3 regions of the Aeromonas popoffii genome follow, and region 1 is predicted to be linked to each of the others. Evidence: predicted binding sites of a transcription regulator. Region 1 holds the regulator's gene; each other region holds the start of a gene.

The links. Region 1 encodes LexA, which represses DNA repair genes until DNA is damaged. Its sites were predicted from a motif close to ANCTGTNTNNNNANACAGNT; they were not measured.
Region 2: dinB (DNA polymerase IV) is a predicted target of LexA. The motif match lies at 3,169-3,188, and genes of this name have one in related genera.
Region 3: ruvA (Holliday junction branch migration protein RuvA) is a predicted target of LexA. The motif match lies at 2,604-2,623, and genes of this name have one in related genera.

What each region holds. Positions count from the first base shown of each region.
Region 1 covers NZ_CP149129.1:4,711,952-4,718,014, forward strand. Annotated here, with positions in the region: gene WJM78_RS21915 (MATE family efflux transporter) at 1-376, opposite strand, end outside; gene WJM78_RS21920 (SCO family protein) at 399-1,025, opposite strand; gene WJM78_RS21925 (hypothetical protein) at 1,248-1,535, opposite strand; gene lexA (transcriptional repressor LexA) at 1,998-2,621, opposite strand; gene plsB (glycerol-3-phosphate 1-O-acyltransferase PlsB) at 2,826-5,249, shown strand; gene ubiA (4-hydroxybenzoate octaprenyltransferase) at 5,308-6,063, opposite strand, start outside.
Region 2 covers NZ_CP149129.1:880,357-886,419, reverse strand. Annotated here, with positions in the region: gene WJM78_RS04300 (methyl-accepting chemotaxis protein) at 1-2,047, opposite strand, end outside; gene dinB (DNA polymerase IV) at 2,114-3,166, opposite strand; gene WJM78_RS04290 (hypothetical protein) at 3,299-3,517, shown strand; gene nqrM ((Na+)-NQR maturation NqrM) at 3,608-3,832, opposite strand; gene WJM78_RS04280 (FAD:protein FMN transferase) at 3,844-4,881, opposite strand; gene nqrF (NADH:ubiquinone reductase (Na(+)-transporting) subunit F) at 4,885-6,063, opposite strand, start outside.
Region 3 covers NZ_CP149129.1:3,805,556-3,811,618, reverse strand. Annotated here, with positions in the region: gene WJM78_RS17495 (proline--tRNA ligase) at 1-292, opposite strand, end outside; gene WJM78_RS17490 (methyl-accepting chemotaxis protein) at 429-2,438, opposite strand; gene ruvA (Holliday junction branch migration protein RuvA) at 2,678-3,292, shown strand; gene ruvB (Holliday junction branch migration DNA helicase RuvB) at 3,301-4,311, shown strand; gene WJM78_RS17475 (cytochrome ubiquinol oxidase subunit I) at 5,243-6,063, shown strand, end outside.

The DNA of each region.
Region 1 (6,063 bases):
AGCCGCCACCGAGTGCAATGAGCGAAGGCAGGAAGGGCTGCAACAGCAGTAGTAAGGCCAGTCCCAGTCCGACGGCAAGGCCGAGTGCCCGCGCCAGGGTGTCGAGCTGGCTGTGCGGGCTGCCGGCACCCTGGGCTTGGGCAGTCAACCCGGTGGTGGACATGCGCAGGAAACCCAGCAACCAGAAGATGAGATTGATGAGGGTCGCCCCGACCGAGACGCCACCGAGGAACCATGCCTGGCCAAGATGACCGATCACCCAGGTATCCACCAGCCCCAGCAAAGGAGTGGTGATATTGGAGAGCACCATGGGCAAGGCCAGGGCAAACACGGCGCTATGGCGCCGGCCGTCTTTCAACCAGGGCGGGATCAGCATGGCAGCCGCCGTTCGTCTGGCATCACTCGCCTTCCAGCCGCACGATTCTGGCGAAATCGGAGACCAGGGTCGCCATGACCACGTGCGGCACCTGCCCCTCGTTCATCTGGGGACGGAATACGGCCTTCAACTTGCCTTCCGGGTTGATCAGTACGATGGAGGCGGAATGGTCTATCAGGTAATCCCTCTCCCCCTGATCGGCGATGGAGTAGATGAGGCCCAGATTGCGTACAAACGGGAACAGCTTGTCATGGGAACCTGTCGCAGCCTTGAACTCGGGATGAAAAAAGGCGGTATAGGTCTTGAGGCGGGCCACGTCATCCCGCTGCGGATCCGCCGAGATGAACACCACCTGGCTCTCGGGTGCGATCTTCTTCAGCGCCGGGTAGACGGAGCGCAGATCCGCCAGCGTGGTCGGGCAGATATCCGGACAAAAGGTATAACCGACAAACAGGAAGGTCCACTGCCCCAGCAGACTGGCCGGGACAAAGGGCTGACCGTCCTCGTCGGTGAAGGCAAACGGATTGATATCCCGCCCCGCCGGGTAGTAGTCGGCCTGCTCGGGCCGGGAGGGCTGGCTCCAGTAGAATGCGGCCATCATGCCCCCGACCAGCAGCAGAAACAGCAAGGGGTAACGCGGTTTAACCATAACAACAGACCCTTTCACTTCGACATGCCCGCAGACCGGGCCCGCATGGATGACCCATTGTAACCCAGCCAATCCCGGACCGGACCATCCCATGTACCGGGTGCCGGTTTGGCATCCAGCGTCGGGCTGGTGATGACGCTATGGGCAGGTTGCCGGGCAAGCAAGGCCAGAAAACAGCAGCCCCACCGTCAGGGTGGGGCTGTCAGCAGCATGCGGGGGATATCAGGGTTGCAGCCTGCGCCGCTCATGGGGGCGGCGGGCCAGGGCACGGAGCTGTATGACGGGGGCCGTCCAGGGAGCCTCCGCCGGCCCCCTGTCGTGATGACTGTGAAACAGACGGACCAGGCGGACAATCTTGTCCTTGGGACAGCCCAGCCAGATGGTCCAGCAGGCGCCCTTGTGATGCACCCAGAGCGCATAGAAACGGGTCATCCGGTTACCCTTGATGAAACGTGTGATGGAAGAAACGGGCGATGCCAGACCCGGATCCCATGGCGAGCTTGAAGCCATACCTGTCCTCCTTGACCATGAGGTCACGCCGACCGGCATCGTCTGCTACCGCGAGGTGGCCAGATCTTGTGACTGCCGCGTGTCGACTGCGTGAGTGCGCCCTCATTCGCCGGACGGTCGTTGCCGTCAGCGCCATGCTGGCCACTCTCCCTTCTTATCCCGCGATATCGCCTCTCTCAGTGGTTGCCATTGCTGTCCAGCGCACATGAGGCTGTTGTCATACATCCCGGCAGCCCTTGGGTTCCTGCCCCACCGGCGAAGTGGGTAAAGAGCGTCCTGCCGAGCATCCGGGGGCAGTGCAAGACATTCACTGCCTAACCAAATGATATATCTGAAATGAGTCACCTGCGGCCGTTCGCCGCAGACAAAAATGGCGGGCATCAGGATCTGATTGAAATCATGGGGGAAGAGACACAGAAATGACACGGCCTCCCGCGGGAGGCCGTGTCATGGCAAGGGTGATTACATCCAGTCGGCGTTGCGGATCACGCCGACGGCCAGCCCCTCGATGGTGAGCTGCTGGCTGGAGAGATCCACTGCGATGGGCTCCAGATCCTCGTTTTCCGGCAGCAGCCACACCTGGCTGCCTTTGCGCTGGAAACGCTTGACGGTGACATCCTCATCGAGGCGCGCCACCACCACCTGACCGTTGCGCACCTCCTGGGTCTTGTGTACCGCCAGCAGGTCGCCATCCAGAATGCCGATGTTCTTCATGCTCATGCCCTGCACCCGCAGCAGAAAATCCGCCCGGGGGTGGAACAGGGCAGGATCCACCTGATAATGACTCTCGATATGCTCCTGCGCCAGGATAGGTTCACCGGCCGCGACCTTGCCGATCAGCGGCAGGCCACTCTCTGCCAGCACCTCTTCCTCTTCGATCAGCAGACGGATGCCGCGGGAAGTCCCCGGCATGATCTCGATGACCCCTTTCTTGGCCAGGGCCTTCAGATGTTCCTCGGCCGCATTGGCCGACTTGAAACCAAGCTTCTGGGCAATCTCGGCGCGAGTCGGCGGCATACCGGTCTCGCTCATGTTCACCTTGATCAGCTCCAGCACTTCGGCCTGGCGGGGGGTAAGGGGTTTCATAACATTGGCACCTGTCTTTTTATACAGCACACTGGCAGTATATACAGTGCTGTGGCCAAGGCAAGGCGCAGCTGACATTTGTCATGGCCTGGCACTCATTTAGCGGTGTTTTGATCCTGCGCAACCGACTCATCGTACCTCTCGGCGACAAGGCGCCGGTGATTTGCTATGCTCATGCCGCATTTTTTCAGAGAGCAGACGCACATGTCCCTTGGACAGAAGATTTCCAGAGCCATCTTGCAATGGCCGGTCAGTGGCTTGGTCAATCACAAGAGCCTGCCGGAAAATCCCATCACCGAGCTCAAGCTGGATCCGGCCAGACCCATAGTCTATGCCCTGAAAACCAGCTCGAGCACCGACCTGATGACTCTGCAACAGTGCTGCGAGGATCTCGGCCTGCCCGGCCCCTTTACGCCGCTGGAGCTGAACGGCCAGTTGTTACCGCGCTACGTCTGTCTGGATCGCCCGCCGCCCCTGTTCGGCAAACGCAACAAGCCACTGCCTTTCTTGCAGGAGTTCCACCAGCTGCTGGATCTGCACAAGCAGGATACGACGCTGGATATTCAGGTGGTGCCCGTCACCCTGTTCTGGGGCCGCGCCCCCGGCCGGGAAGGGGAAGATGCCTCCGGCTGGAACATCATCAGCAGCCTGGCACCGAACCGCCTCAAGAAGGCGCTGATCGTGATCCTCAAGGGCCGCGAGAACCTGGTGCGCTTCTCTCCTCCGCTCTCCCTGCGTCAAATGGCGGACAAGTACGGCACCGACGAGGCTATCGCCCACAAGCTGGCGCGGGTGGCCCGCACCCACTTCAGCCGCCAGCAACTGGCAGCCACCGGCCCCAAGCTGCCGAACCGCAATCTGTTGTTCAAGCAGTTGCTGGACTCCAGCGTGATCCAGCAGGCGATTGAAGAGGAGGCACTGCGCGAGGGGATCAGCCTGGAGAAAGCGCAAAAGCGCGCTCACGGTTACATGGACGAGATCGCCTCCGATTTCTCCTACCGGCTGATCCGCCTCAGTGAAAGCTTCCTCGGCTGGCTGTGGAACAAACTCTATCGCGGCCTCTCGGTCAACGGCGCCGAGAAGGTACGCCAGCTGGCGCAGGAAGGGCACGAGATCGTCTATGTGCCCTGCCATCGCAGCCACATGGACTACCTGCTGCTCTCCTACGTCATCTACCACCAGGGCATGGTGCCGCCCCACATCGCGGCGGGCATCAACCTCAACTTCTGGCCAGCAGGCCCGATCTTTCGTCATGGTGGCGCCTTCTTCATCCGCCGCACCTTCAAGGGCAATCCGCTCTACAGCACCGTATTTCGCGAATACCTGAACCTGCTGTTTGCCAAGGGCTATTCGGTGGAATTCTTTACCGAAGGTGGGCGCTCCCGCACCGGTCGTCTGCTGCCACCCAAAACAGGCATGCTGGCAATGACACTGCAGGCCATGATGCGCGGGCTGGACAGACCCGTGACCCTGGTGCCCGTCTATCTGGGCTACGAGCACGTGATGGAGGTGAACACCTACCACAACGAGCTCAAGGGCAGCCGCAAGGAGAAAGAGAGTTTCCTGCAAGTACTCGGCATCCTGCGCAAGCTGCGCAACTATGGCCGGGGCTTCGTCAACTTCGGCGAGCCACTGACCCTCAACAGCTACCTCAATGAACATGTACCGGCGTGGAAGGCCGATATCGGTCAGGAAGAGCGCCCCGAGTGGATGGCCCCCACCGTCACCCGGCTGGCCGAGCTGCTGATGACCCGCATCAACGGGGCCGCCGCCGTCAACGGCCTGACCCTGAGCGCGCTGGCGCTGCTGGCCGCCGAGCGACACGCCCTGACACGGGACGAACTGCTGGCCCAGCTCAACACCTACCTGGATATGCTCAAGCAGGTGCCCTACAGCCCGCAGAGCACAATCCCGGATGAGGATGCCAAGACACTGCTGGATCAGGCAATGGAGCTCAACAAGTTCGAGGTGAGCGAGGACAAGCTGGGCCAGATCATCAGCCTGGACCGCTATCAGGCGATCCTGCTGACCTACTATCGCAACAACATTCTCCATCTGTTCGCCCTGCCCTCCCTGGTGGCGGCACTGATCGAGCGTTGCGAGGGGATCTCCCGCGCTGAGATCGTTGCTCGTTGCGTCGACATCTACCCGCTGCTCAAGACGGAGCTGTTCCTGCGCTACGAAGAGGATGAGCTGCCGGCGCTGGTCGATGCCCTGCTGGCCGAGCTGCTACGCCAGCAGCTGGTCGAAGCGCGCGATGGCGGCTACTGGGTCAATCCGGGCAACCAGATGCGCCTGCTGCTGCTGGCCGAAAGCATTCAGGAGACGCTGCAACGCTACGCCATCGTACTGACCCGGGTGCTGGCCCAGCCTTATATCGAGGCGGAACAGCTGGAAGCAGATGGCCTGATGGTGGCGGAGCGCCTCGGCACCCTGCACGGCATCAATGCACCCGAGTTCTTCGACCAGAAGCTGTTCAGCACCCTGATCCACACGCTGCGCAGCGAAGGCTACCTCTCTCCCGAGAGCAAACCGGATCTGGGCCGCTTCCAGGCACTGGCCGACAACATAGTGCCGCTGCTGAGCACCAAGATCCGCCGTACCATACAGGCGGGCAACCGGCTCTGACAGAGACCGGAAACAAAGAAGGCCGCATGATGCGGCCTTCTTTTTATCCTGACATGCGTCACGGCAACAGGTAGTTGAGCACCAGACCGATGAATACCAGCGCCCCCACATAGTTATTGTTGAGGAAGGCCTGGAAGCAGGCCTCCCGCTGCCGCTCCCGGATCAGCCGCTGCTGGTAGACAAACAGGGCCGCAGCCCCCAACAGCCCCCAGTAATACCAAGCCCCAAGCCCGGTCAACTGGCCCACTGCCAGCAGGATCAACAAGGTGGCCAGCTGCAGCACGCCGATAATCCGCTTGTCGTGGCGGCCAAACAGAATCGCGCTCGATTTCAAGCCGAGCTTGAGGTCATCATCCCTGTCCACCATGGCGTACTGGGTGTCGTAGGCGATGGTCCACAGCAGGTTGGCGAGAAATACCAACCAGACCACCAGTGGCAAGGCGTTGGCCTGGGCCGCATAGGCCATGGGAATGGACCAGGAGAAGGCCATGCCGAGCACCAGCTGCGGGATCGGAATGTAGCGCTTCATGAAGGGGTAGCAGACCGCCAGCAGCAGGGCCGCGAACGACAGGCCTATGGTGAGCGGGTTCATGGTCAGCACCAGCGCGAACGAGATAAGCGCCAGCACGGCAAACAGCGCCAGCACCTCCCGCGGCTTGACCTTGCCCGTGGGCAAGGGCCGACCGGCGGTGCGCTTCACATGGCCATCGAAGTTGCGATCCGCGTAGTCGTTGATGACACAACCGGCAGAGCGCATCAGAAATACCCCCACCACGAACACCAGCAGGGTCCAGAGATCCGGCAGGCCATCGGC
Region 2 (6,063 bases), 1.1 Mb from region 1:
TGGTGTGGCCCACATCGCGAATGTTGCTGACGTTGCGATTGATCTCGTCCGCCACTCCGCTCTGCTCCTGCGCCGCCCGGGCAATCTGCTCGTTCATCTGATGTATGGTCGCTACCGTATGGATGATCTTCTCCAGCACGCTGACCGACAGATCCACCTTTGTCAGCGTCACATCCGCCTGGCTGTGGCCCGTCATGATCGCCTTGACCACGGCTTGGGTACCGGACTGAAGCTGCCCTATGAGGGTCTGGATCTCGACGATGGCGTTCTGGGTACGCCCCGCCAGATTGCGTACCTCGTCGGCCACCACGGCGAAGCCACGGCCCTGTTCACCGGCCCGCGCCGCCTCGATGGCCGCGTTCAGCGCCAGCAGGTTGGTCTGCTCGGCGATGCCCTGGATCACCACCAGAATGTCGTTGATGTTCTCGCTGTTGGCGGAGAGCCGCTCCACCACCGGCTTGGCGTCGCTGATCACCGCCATCAGCTTGCGCATCGCCTCCTGGGTATCAGCCACCACGTACTTGCCCTCCTGCGCCGAGGTATCGGCCTGATTGGCTGCCGCCACCGCCGAGTTGGCGTTGCCTGCCACCTGCAGTGCGGTAGCGCTGAGCTCCTCGAAGGCAGTCGCCACCAGATCCACCTCCTGATACTGGGCCTGCATGCCGGCACTGGTGCGCTCGGCAACCAGGGCCGCCTGCTCCGCGCTGGCACGGGTACCCGCGACCGTGTCTATCACCTGGCTGATGGTGGATTGCAACTTGTTGAGGAAGCTGTTGAACCATTTGGCCAGCTCACCTATCTCGTCATCGCGATGCAAGTCGATGCGCTGGGTCAAGTCCCCCTCCCCGGTGGCTATGTCCTTGAGGCGGGCCACCACGGCGCGGATGGGCGCTACTATCTGATGGGCCATCAGCCAGATACAGAGCAGCCCGATCGCCGAGATCACACCGCCTATCACCAGCTGGGTGACCACGCTGCGATGGGCCTGACTGGAGAGATCCTCTTGCAGCTGACGGGCCGAGGCCAGCACCACACTACGGGGCAACTCGATATAGATGCCCCATGTCTGCGCGGTGCCGCGCATCCTGACCGGTACGAAGGTTTGCAGCAAAGCACCGTCCGGGCTCCAGCGGGTCATGGTCTGCCCCTGGCCGAGCCAGCCAGTCAGATCGCCGGCCAGCACCTGATATTGCTGGCCAAGCGGGCTGCCCAGGGCCACGTCGAAGCCATCCACCCCAGCGGCGCGCCCTTCGTGACTGACCAGCAGCACCTTGCCCTGACCGTCGTAGAGCACCTGACCCATCTCCTTGACCAGGTTTTGCAAGGTGGCCAGTGAGATATCGACCCCGACCATGCCAAGCAGAGTCTCCTGCTCCAGCAGGGGAACTGTCACCGAGGTCATCAGCACCCTCTGCGACCCCACATCGTCAAGATAAGGTTCGAGCAGACAGAGCGCCTTGCTGCGGATGCTGCAGCGATACCATTCGTTCTCCACGCCGCCAGCCGCCGTCGGGCTCTCGTCCGCCAGCACGGATTCGTTTTGCACCTCAGCTTCTATCTTGCCGTCGACCCGGGCCCAATAGGTGGAGAAACGCCCCTTGTCGTTGGCACCGAGCGCACTGGAGCCATGGTAGTTGCTGTCCTCCCCGTCGAGCTGATCCGGCTCGAACACCGCATAGACACCGAGCAGATTGTCCGAGGAGGCCGCCGCATCGTGCAGTTGCTGATTGACGGCGCCACGCAGCGTCTCGGATGAGCCGAAATTATCAGCCGCATTCTTGCGCTGGAACAGGACCCCCTGCGCCAACAAGGTGGTGCGGAAATAGGCCTCATCCAGATAACTGGTGACCTTGGCCGCCTGCTCGGATCCCATTGCCTTCATCCAGTTTTCGGCCGAACGCTGCGCCTCCTCCGTGGTGGAGGCCAGTACCTTATCCTGCATCCGGGCGGCACTATAAAGAGAAGAGGCGACCAGTGCACCGGTACTGGCCAACAAACAACAACCGGCGATCAGAGTAATGCGCCCCTGAACAGAAAGAGAACTCATGCAACCATTCCTAGCTCATACAGATGTGATCAGTTTATCGGGTTTAGAAACAAAAACTTAACCTTATCAGGCAAAATCCAGGCTGAGCTGGTTAACTTCTCCGTCACGGGGCAAACCGACCACCAGGCCGAGCAACCGGATCGGCTTGCCCTGTGCCCGCAGCAGCCCCTCATGGAGCAGGTCGTGAAACAGCTCGGGCTGATAGCCGCCACGGCGATAGACAGTGGTCTGCTGAAAATCGGCAAACTTGAGCTTGATCCCTTGCCCCATCAGCTGCGCCTGCGCATAGCCGACCGAAAAACGCTGCTCCAGCTCGGGAATGAGCCGGCTCAGCACTTGCCAGCAGGCGGCCTCATCCAGCACGTCGCTAGCCAAGGTAGTCTCCACACCTATGGTCTTGCGCACTCGCTGGGCCTGCACAGGCTGATCGTCATGGCCCCAGATCCGCCCCGTCAGCATCTCTCCCAACTTGCCAAATCGGGCAATCAGCTCCTCGCTGCTGAGCACTCGTGCATCCTCACAGGAGTAAAGCCCCTGTGACTCCAGCCGATCGGCCGTCTTGTGCCCAATCCCCGGCAACTTGGCCAAAGGCAGCTGGCGCACGAACTCATCCACCTCATTCGGCGTTATCACGAACAGGCCGTCTGGCTTGCGTTGCTCCGAAGCCAGCTTGGCCAGAAACTTGTTTGGCGCAACCCCGGCCGAGGCGGTCAACCCCAGCTCGCGCGCAATGGCGGCGCGGATCTCGGCCGCCATCAGGGTGGCGCTGCCGCCACAACAGGGGCTGTCGGTGACGTCGAGATAGGCTTCGTCGAGGGAAAGTGGCTCCACCAGTTCGGTATAGCGCAGGAAGATGGTACGCAGCTGGCGGGAGGTCTCTTTGTAGACCGCCATCCGGCCAGGAATGAGCACCAACGGCGGGCAGAGCTTTTTGGCCAAGCCGCTCGGCATGGCGGAGCGCACCCCGAAACGACGCGCCACATAATTGCAGGTCGAGATGACGCCGCGCCTGTCGGCCGAGCCGCCGATGGCCAGCGGCACCTCGCGCAGGGCCGGGTTGTCCCGCATCTCTACCGCCGCGTAGAAGCAGTCCATGTCGATGTGAATGATTTTGCGCATACCACTGTACGAATAAACAGGTAACCTGCCTATGCTAACCCAGCGCTGCCGTTTCTGCCATCGGCATGAAACGACGAACAGGCATAGACTCTTAAGGCACCATTCACCACCCCATGGGTCAAGGAGGACGAGATGAAAGCACTCTGGCTGGGATTAGCGCTGGGGTTCTGCCTGCTGCCGCAACCAGGCAGCAGCAAGGATAACCCGACTGCCGAATGCAGCTGGCTATATGACCGCATAGCGACACTGGAGCAGGCCATCAAGGAGGGAGACGAGCTGGGCACACGGGAAGAGCTGGCGCGCTGGAAGGCCGAGTTCAAGAAGAAAGCCTGTCATCAATACGACTACTGAGCACACCTCTACAAAAAAGCGGGCTGACCTGATGGTCAGCCCGCCTGCTATCCAGCATGGGGTCGAGTGCGACTCCAGCCCCAGACTCGCTCAGATGATCCGGTTATCGGTCAGCATCTTGCGACGGGCCTCTTCCTTGGCCATCTTCTTCTTGCGGCTCTCACAGGGCTCCGGACAATCGCACTCTTTTTCGATGCCGACCGTGCCCAGCCCACCGCAGGAACCTGAGATGGTCTTCTTCTGGAAGATGTAACCTATGGCCATGGCCACCACTACCGCCAGAAACACCCCGAAGGTGATCAAGAAAATCTGCATGCTACCGCCTCTTACTTTCTAACCAGATACTGTTTGAAGGCATCTGAATAAGCCTCTTCAAAGCCATCGGCCGTCTTGGTGATCACGAAGATAGCCAGCCCGCGCTCCTTGGCATAGGCCAGGCTCTTCTCGGGCCCGAGCACCATGAACACAGTCGCCAACCCGTCTGCCGTCATGCAGGAGGGGTGGACCACTGTCACCGACACCATGCGATGCTGGATGGGCTTGCCCGTCATGGGATCTATGGTGTGGGAGAAGCGCTGACCGTCCATCTCGTAATAGTTGCGGTATTCACCCGAGGTGGCAATCCCGTTGTCACCGGCCACTATCACTTCCTGCACGGAGCTGGCATTGGCAGTCGGCTTCTCGATGGCCACGCGCCAGGGGTGACCCTTGCCGTTGACGCCATTGATACGCAGTTCACCACCAATCTCCACCAGATAGTTGCGAGACCCCATGGACTCGAGGTACTCGGCCACCTTGTCCACGCCAAAGCCCTTGGCAATGGCGGAGAGATCCACGTAGAGATCCGGAATATCCTTTCGCAGGGTATCAGCATCGACGGAGGTGATCACATGCAAATTGCCCAGACCGGTCTTCTGGCGGGTCTGGGTAAGCAGCTCCTCGGACGGGATCTTGGTCGGACGGGCATCTGGCCCGAAACCCCACAGATTGACCAGGGGACCGACGGTAACGTCCAACGCCCCACGGCTCTCACGACCAAGGTGAATGGCTTCCGTCACCACCCGTGCGGTGTCGCGAGAGACCACTACAGGGGTCGAGCTCCTGTGCTGGTTGAAACGTGACAACTCGGAATCGGGACGATAGGTCGACATCTGGTCGTTGACCCGCTCCAGCAGGAGATCGACCTCGGCCTGGAACTTGGCCGGCTCACTGATGACGTTGTCCGCCACCTTGATGGAGTAGTAGGTCCCCATGGTGCTGCCGGTAATATGGATCTCCGGCTTGGATTGGACCGTTTCCTGACCACACCCAGTCAAGAAAAAGGCTAGCCCGAAGGCTAGCCAGGTCTTTACAACACTGTGCATTGATTAACCACCAAAGTCATCCAGCAGGATGTTCTCGTCTTCAACGCCAAGGTTTTTCAGCATGTTGATGACGGCAGCGTTCATTACCGGAGGTCCACACATGTAGAACTCACAATCTTCCGGCGCCTCGTGATTCTTGAGGTAATTCTCAAACAAGACGTTGTGGATGAAGCCTGTGTAGCCATCCCAGTTGTCTTCCGGCTGCGGATCAGACAGGGCAACGTTCCACTGGAAGTTGTCATTCTCGGCCGCCAGCATGTCGAAATCTTCGACATAGAACATCTCGCGCTTGGAACGGGCACCGTACCAGAAGCTCATCTTGCGCTTGGACTTCAGACGACGCAGCTGGTCGAAGATATGGGAACGCATCGGCGCCATACCTGCACCACCACCGATGAACACCATTTCGGCGTCGCTGTCCTTGGCGAAGAACTCACCGAACGGACCGGAGATGGTCACCTTGTCGCCAGCCTTCAGGTTGAAGATGTAGGAAGACATCTGTCCCGGAGGGGCAGTCCAGTTGCTCGGGGGCGGGGTCGCGATCCGCACGTTCAGCATGATGATGCCGAACTCTTCCGGATAGTTGGCCATGGAGTAGGCACGGATGATTGGCTCATCGACCTTGGACTCCAGTTCGAAGATCTTGAAGCGATCCCAGTCGCCACGATACTCCTCGGGAATATCGAAGTGCTTGTACTGCACGTGGTGAGCCGGGGCTTCGATCTGGATATAACCACCGGCGCGGAACGGGACGCTCTCGCCATCGGGGATCTGCAGCTTGAGCTCCTTGATGAAGGTGGCCTTGTTATCGTTGGAGATAACGGTACAGTCCCACTTCTTCACCCCGAAGATCTCTTCCGGCAGCTCGATATCCATGTCGGAACGCACAGTGACCTGACAGGCCAGACGCTCCCCATGACGGGCTTCACCCTTGCTGATGTGATCCAGCTCGGTCGGCAGAATGTCGCCGCCACCGGATTTCACCCGTACCTTGCACTGACCGCAAGAGCCACCGCCACCACAGGCAGAGGAGACAAAAATACCACTACCGGAGAGTGCACCCAACAGTTTGCCGCCAGCAGGGCCAACCACGGCTTTGGTCGGATCACCGTTGATGCTGATTGTCACGTCGCCCGCAGTCACCAGCTTGGACTTGGCGAACAGAATGACTGCCACCAGTGC
Region 3 (6,063 bases), 910 kb from region 1:
CGGTCAGACGGCACAGCTCGGGACCGTAGTCATCCCAGCGGCCGGACTCTTGCCACAGCTCGGCGGGTTGTACCACCGGCATGGAGACTTCGATGGCACCAGCATTGTTCATCTCTTCGCGAACAATGTTCTCGATCTTTTTCAGTACCCGCAGACCGGACGGCAGCCAGGCATACATGCCGGAGGCCAGTTTACGGATCATGCCAGCGCGCAGCATCAGCTGATGGCTGACGACTTCGGCGTCGGACGGGGTTTCCTTGAGAGTGGAAAGCAGATATTGGCTGGTACGCATCGCTCGTGACCTTAGATAAAACGGGCCGCGGGGCCCTGGATAAATTCAAGAGCGGAATTTTAACAGGGAGGGCCCTGCGGCCCAAGGGCTAAATTTAGCGCAGCGGGAGAAAGCGGGGGCCGTGCCCCCGCCCGTGTCAGACCCTAAATTGCGACAGCAGTCGCTGTTGCAGCAGGCTGGCCTGATGCAGGGAGGAGGCGAGTTGCAGGCACTCCTGCGCCTCCTGCTCACCTGTCTGGGCTTGCAGGCTGATGCCGGAGACCTTGCCCGAGGTATTGCTCAGGGTGTGGGAGAGCTGACCCGTGGCATCTGCCACCTGCTGGACCATGTCAGCCAGATGGTCGATGGCCTCTTCTACCTTGAACAGGATCTGCTTGGTGTTGTCAGAATCCTGCATGCCCGACTTCACGGTTTTCAGGTTGCGTTGCATCATCAGGTAGGCTTTCTCGGTCTGCTGTTGAATGCTGTTGATCACCTCGGTGATCTCGGCACTGGAGGAAGCGGTACGGTTGGCCAGAGTGCGCACCTCGTCGGCCACCACGGCAAAGCCCCGGCCCATCTCGCCGGCCCGGGCTGCCTCGATGGCGGCGTTGAGTGCCAGCAGGTTGGTCTGCTCCGAGATGCTGCTGATGGTGGAGATGATCTGGCCAATCTGGCTCGCCTGTTCTTTGAGGGCGTTGATGGCGTTGGCGCACTCGCCCACCTCCACCACGACACGTTGCATGCCGTTGCTGGCGGAGGTGACGTATTGACTGCTCTCGGCGGTGAGCTGGCGTACTTCATTGGCGTTTTGCGCCGCCACTCTGCAATTATCCGAAATGGAGGTGGCGACCTGCACCATCTGCTCGCTGTCGTGGTGCAGCGCCTGAGCATGCTCGGCGGTCTGGCGGCTGCTCTGGCTGATGGCCTCGACCCGGTTGACCGAGGTGTGCACGTGGTCGCTGATGTGCTGGTTGTTGTCCATAGTGGAGCTGATCATCTTCTGCAGCTTCTCGATGAAGCGGTCCACACTGCCTGCCAGCGAGCCTATCTCATCGTCCCGCTTGAGATTGATCCGCGCGTTGAGATCACCCTCGCCAGCAGCTATGTCTTGCATCCGCTGATTGACTTGCAACAGGGGCCTGACTATGGCGCGAACCAGCCAAAAACCGCAAAGGGCGACGATCAGCAGGCTCAGTACCATACCCCCCAGGATAAGGGTCCTGGTATGGCCGATGATGGTATTGAGCTGATTTACTTGATCCTCGACAGTGGCATCCCCCTTGGCCTCGACCTCGACCAGCACCTGCTTGAGCTGTTCGGCACTGCTCTCGTATTGCACCAGCTGGCGCTGGTAATCGCTCAGGGCTGCAATCCACTGGCTCATCAGCTGCTGATTGTCAGCCTGCAGAGCCCGGTATTGCACCGCTAGCGACTGGCCGGCAAATTCCCCCTCGCCGGGGATATCGAACAGCCCTGTGGCCAGCATGCCGTCAACCGCCTCCTGATAGAAGCTGGTCGCCTCCTTCAACTCGGCCTGGATGGCAGGGGTCGGGCCTTCGCTTTGCATCTTCTCCAGCGCATAGAGCTGGCGCAGGAAGCCGATGTTGGCCTCCATGCCGCCGTCGGCCGCATGCCAGCGCGTGGCGAGACCACCATTCCAGCTGATGGCCTGATCCGGCGCCTGAGTGAGGCTCTCGATTGCGCCATCGCCGACCACTTCCAGCTGGGTGGAGAGGCGGGACATGCGCTCCGAGCTGGCACGCAGCGCCTTGTCGACGCTGGTATAGGTGCTATAGAGCGTCAGCAGCTTGTCCTGCTGTTGTTGATAATCCTGCTGGCGCTGGTTCATGGTGCTGATCGCCGTCTCATCAATGAGCCTGCCTTCACCCACCCGGCGCAGGGCATCTGTGGCGGCCTCTCTGGCTCGTTGCAGCTCGGGTTCGTCGAGCGGCATGCCTCTGAGCATTTTCTGGATATAAAGGGACTGGTTGCCCAGATCTATGGATCCCTCCATGGCGCCATCGGCAGTCTGCCAGGCGGCGCCCAATACATAGGAGAGCAGATCAGCCAGCCGTTGGCTGCCATACCAGCCGATTGCTCCCATGCCCAGTGTGCAACCGAGCAGGATAGTCAGCCCCAGATTTGATGTAGTGACAATTTTCATGATGCAAGACCTTCCTTGGTTCCGAACAAACCCAATTGAGTGTTCCATCAATGGCCAATGTTCGCCATTCCCGGTGGAAAATAAAGTTACTGCCCAGATCCGATCCAAGCATGGCTCCGAAAGTGTCAGAATGCCGAGAATCCTCTCTCATCCATCGCCGCCCTATGCTGGATACTTATCCAGTTATTCTTTATGCTATGACCCAATTTACAGATAGATGGTTTGGCGAGGAGAGAGTCGTGATTGGTCGCTTGAGAGGCGTAGTCATTGAGAAACAACCCCCCGAGGTGCTGCTGGAAGTCGGGGGCGTGGGCTATGAGGTACAGATGCCCATGAGCTGCTTCTATGATCTGCCCGAGATCGGCAAGGAAGCGACCATTCACATCCACTTTGTGGTGCGTGAAGATGCCCAGCTGCTGTATGGCTTCAATCACAAGCAGGAGCGGGCGTTGTTTCGCGAGCTGATCAAGACCAACGGCGTCGGCCCCAAGCTGGCGTTGGCTATCCTCTCCGGCATGACAGCCACCCAGTTCGTGCTGAGTGTCGAGCGCGAGGAGATAAGCTCGCTAGTCAAATTGCCTGGTGTGGGCAAGAAGACTGCCGAGCGGCTGGTGGTGGAGATGAAGGACAGGCTCAAGGGCTGGGTTAGCCACGATCTCTTCTCGCCGGCCGAGATCAGCCTGCCAGCCAAGGAGAGCCAGCTGCGGGCGCCCGATGCGAGCGAAGAGGCGGCCAGCGCGCTGGTGGCTCTGGGCTACAAGCCGCAGCAGGCCAGCCAGATCGTCAGCAAGATAGCCATCGATGGGATGTCGGTTGAGGATATCATCCGTGAATCCCTGCGTAGTCTGGTGTGAGGTAGGCAATGATTGAAGCGGACCGTCTCATCTCTGCCACTGGTGTGCGTGAGGATGAGGTCATTGATCGGGCCATACGGCCAAAGATGCTGGCCGATTATACCGGTCAGGATCCCGTCTGTGAGCAGATGGAGATCTTCATCGAGGCGGCGCGCCAGCGTGGTGAGGCACTTGATCACCTGCTGATCTTCGGCCCGCCAGGTCTGGGCAAGACCACGCTCGCGAACATCGTCGCCAACGAGATGGGGGTCAACATCAAGACCACCTCAGGCCCAGTGCTGGAAAAAGCAGGCGATCTGGCGGCGCTGCTAACCAACCTAGAACCAAACGACGTTTTGTTTATCGATGAAATTCACCGGCTGAGTCCGGTGGTGGAGGAGGTGCTCTATCCGGCGATGGAAGATTACCAGCTCGACATCATGATAGGGGAAGGCCCTGCCGCCCGCTCCATCAAGCTCGATTTGCCTCCCTTTACCCTGATCGGTGCCACGACCCGGGCCGGCTCCCTGACTAGCCCGCTGCGGGATCGTTTCGGCATAGTGCAGCGGCTGGAGTTCTATAACGTCAAGGATCTGACCGATATCGTTTCTCGCAGCGCCCGTTGCCTGGGGCTGGAGATGACCAATGACGGCGCCCTGGAATTGGCTCGACGCTCTCGCGGTACGCCGCGAATTGCCAACCGTCTGTTGCGTCGCGTGCGCGACTTTGCCCAGGTTAAGTCTGATGGCCGGATTGACGGACCCATAGCGGCCCGAGCCATGGATATGTTGGACGTGGACAATGAAGGCTTCGACTTCATGGACCGCAAGCTATTGTTGGCTCTCATAGACAAGTTTATGGGGGGCCCTGTGGGGCTCGATAACCTGGCGGCGGCTATCGGTGAAGAAAAAGATACCATCGAGGATGTGCTGGAGCCTTATTTGATCCAGCAGGGTTACCTGCAACGTACACCTAGAGGGCGGATGGCGACACCAAGAGCTTATGCACATTTTGGCCTGCAACGGCCAGATGAAAGGTGAAAATAGCTGTTTGAACAAAAAACCGCCATCAAGGGCGGTTTTTTGTTATCTGGGCATAAAAAAGCCCACGGCACAGGCGGTGGGCAAAGACAATTCAGGATGGATGTTCACAGACAGTGAGTGCGTCTGGACGCAGACCGGAAGAAACAGAGGAGCCGTCGCGAGGCCTCAGAGTCGATTCATTTGATAGAGCTGAACGAACGAAAGCTTGTAGTAACGGATGGTTGTAGCAACAAACTTTTTCATCTTACATTCCAATAGACAGGTTCGAAATGAGCGTCGTATACGTACCAAAAACCCAGATTGACCGGCCTGTACCCAAGGTATGCCCTCACTGCGAGACGCATTGTAGGAGGTATATCGGACTCGGACAAACAAGAAAAATTACCAAGTATGGATTAGATTAACTAATCAATTGCTGGGGTGTTTTGCTTGCATAAACATATTGATTTACTGAATTTTAATTGGGTTTCGCGGCGAGTATCCAAGAGTAGGTAAACATTATGAAAATCTGCTTGAGTGCTGTTTTTTAACAGAAGCTTCACTTATTGAAGTTGATATTAAATTTGATTTAAATCAATGATTTGCGATTTGGTGTTTTTTGTGACGCAGCTCTCCAAATTAAATGAAGCGTGACGTAAAAGTTCCTTTGAAAGGCATGTATTGATGATGGTTTTACATTGATTTCAATCAAATAAAGGTGATATAAAACACCGGTCATTGTGAGCGGGAATAAAGCAAGCCTGATTGTTTTGCAATTGTTAATCATTAGCTTTTTTCGTTCCTGTTTATTGCCTTGTTGTTAATGTGGGTGGCGATCGAAACCGGTCTTCAGTGCAAACTGGAGCGTGACCGATAATTCGTGGACTTCCAACGGAAGCTTTGTCCTTATACTTAAAATAGCCGTGCCAATAATCGGTGAGGAAACATCATGATTGCTGAGCATGTGGTAGACCTATCGCGGTTCCAGTTCGCTGCGACGGCCCTTTATCACTTTTTGTTTGTACCCCTGACGCTGGGATTGGCCTTTATCCTGGCGATCATGGAATCTGTCTATGTGATGACCAACAACACCATCTACCGGGATATGACCAAATTCTGGGGTAAGTTGTTTGGTATCAACTTTGCCTTGGGGGTAACCACAGGCCTGGCCATGGAGTTCCAGTTCGGGACTAACTGGGCTTATTACTCCCATTATGTCGGCGATATCTTCGGGGCCCCGCTGGCTATCGAAGGGCTGATGGCCTTCTTCCTGGAGTCCACCTTCGTCGGTATGTTCTTCTTTGGCTGGGATCGTCTGAGCAAGCATCAGCATCTGGCTGCAACTTGGTTGATGGCGCTGGGGACCAACCTCTCCGCTCTCTGGATCCTGGTTGCCAACGGTTGGATGCAGAACCCGGTCGGTGCCGAGTTCAACTTCGAATCCATGCGGATGGAGATGGTGAGCTTCGCCGACGTGGTGTTCAACCCGGTCGCTCAGGTCAAGTTTGTCCACACGGTCGCGGCGGGCTATACCACGGGTGCCATGTTTGTGCTGGGTATCTCTTCCTACTACCTGCTCAAGAATCGTGATGTGGCGTTTGCCCGTCGCTCCTTTGCCATTGCAGCTGCCTTTGGCATGGCTTCCATCGTGTCAGTGGTGATCCTGGGTGATGAATCCGGTTACCAGACCGGTGAAGTACAGAGGGTGAAACTGGCTGCTATCGAAGCTGAGTGGGATACTGAGCCGGCTCCGGCCGCATTTACCCTGTT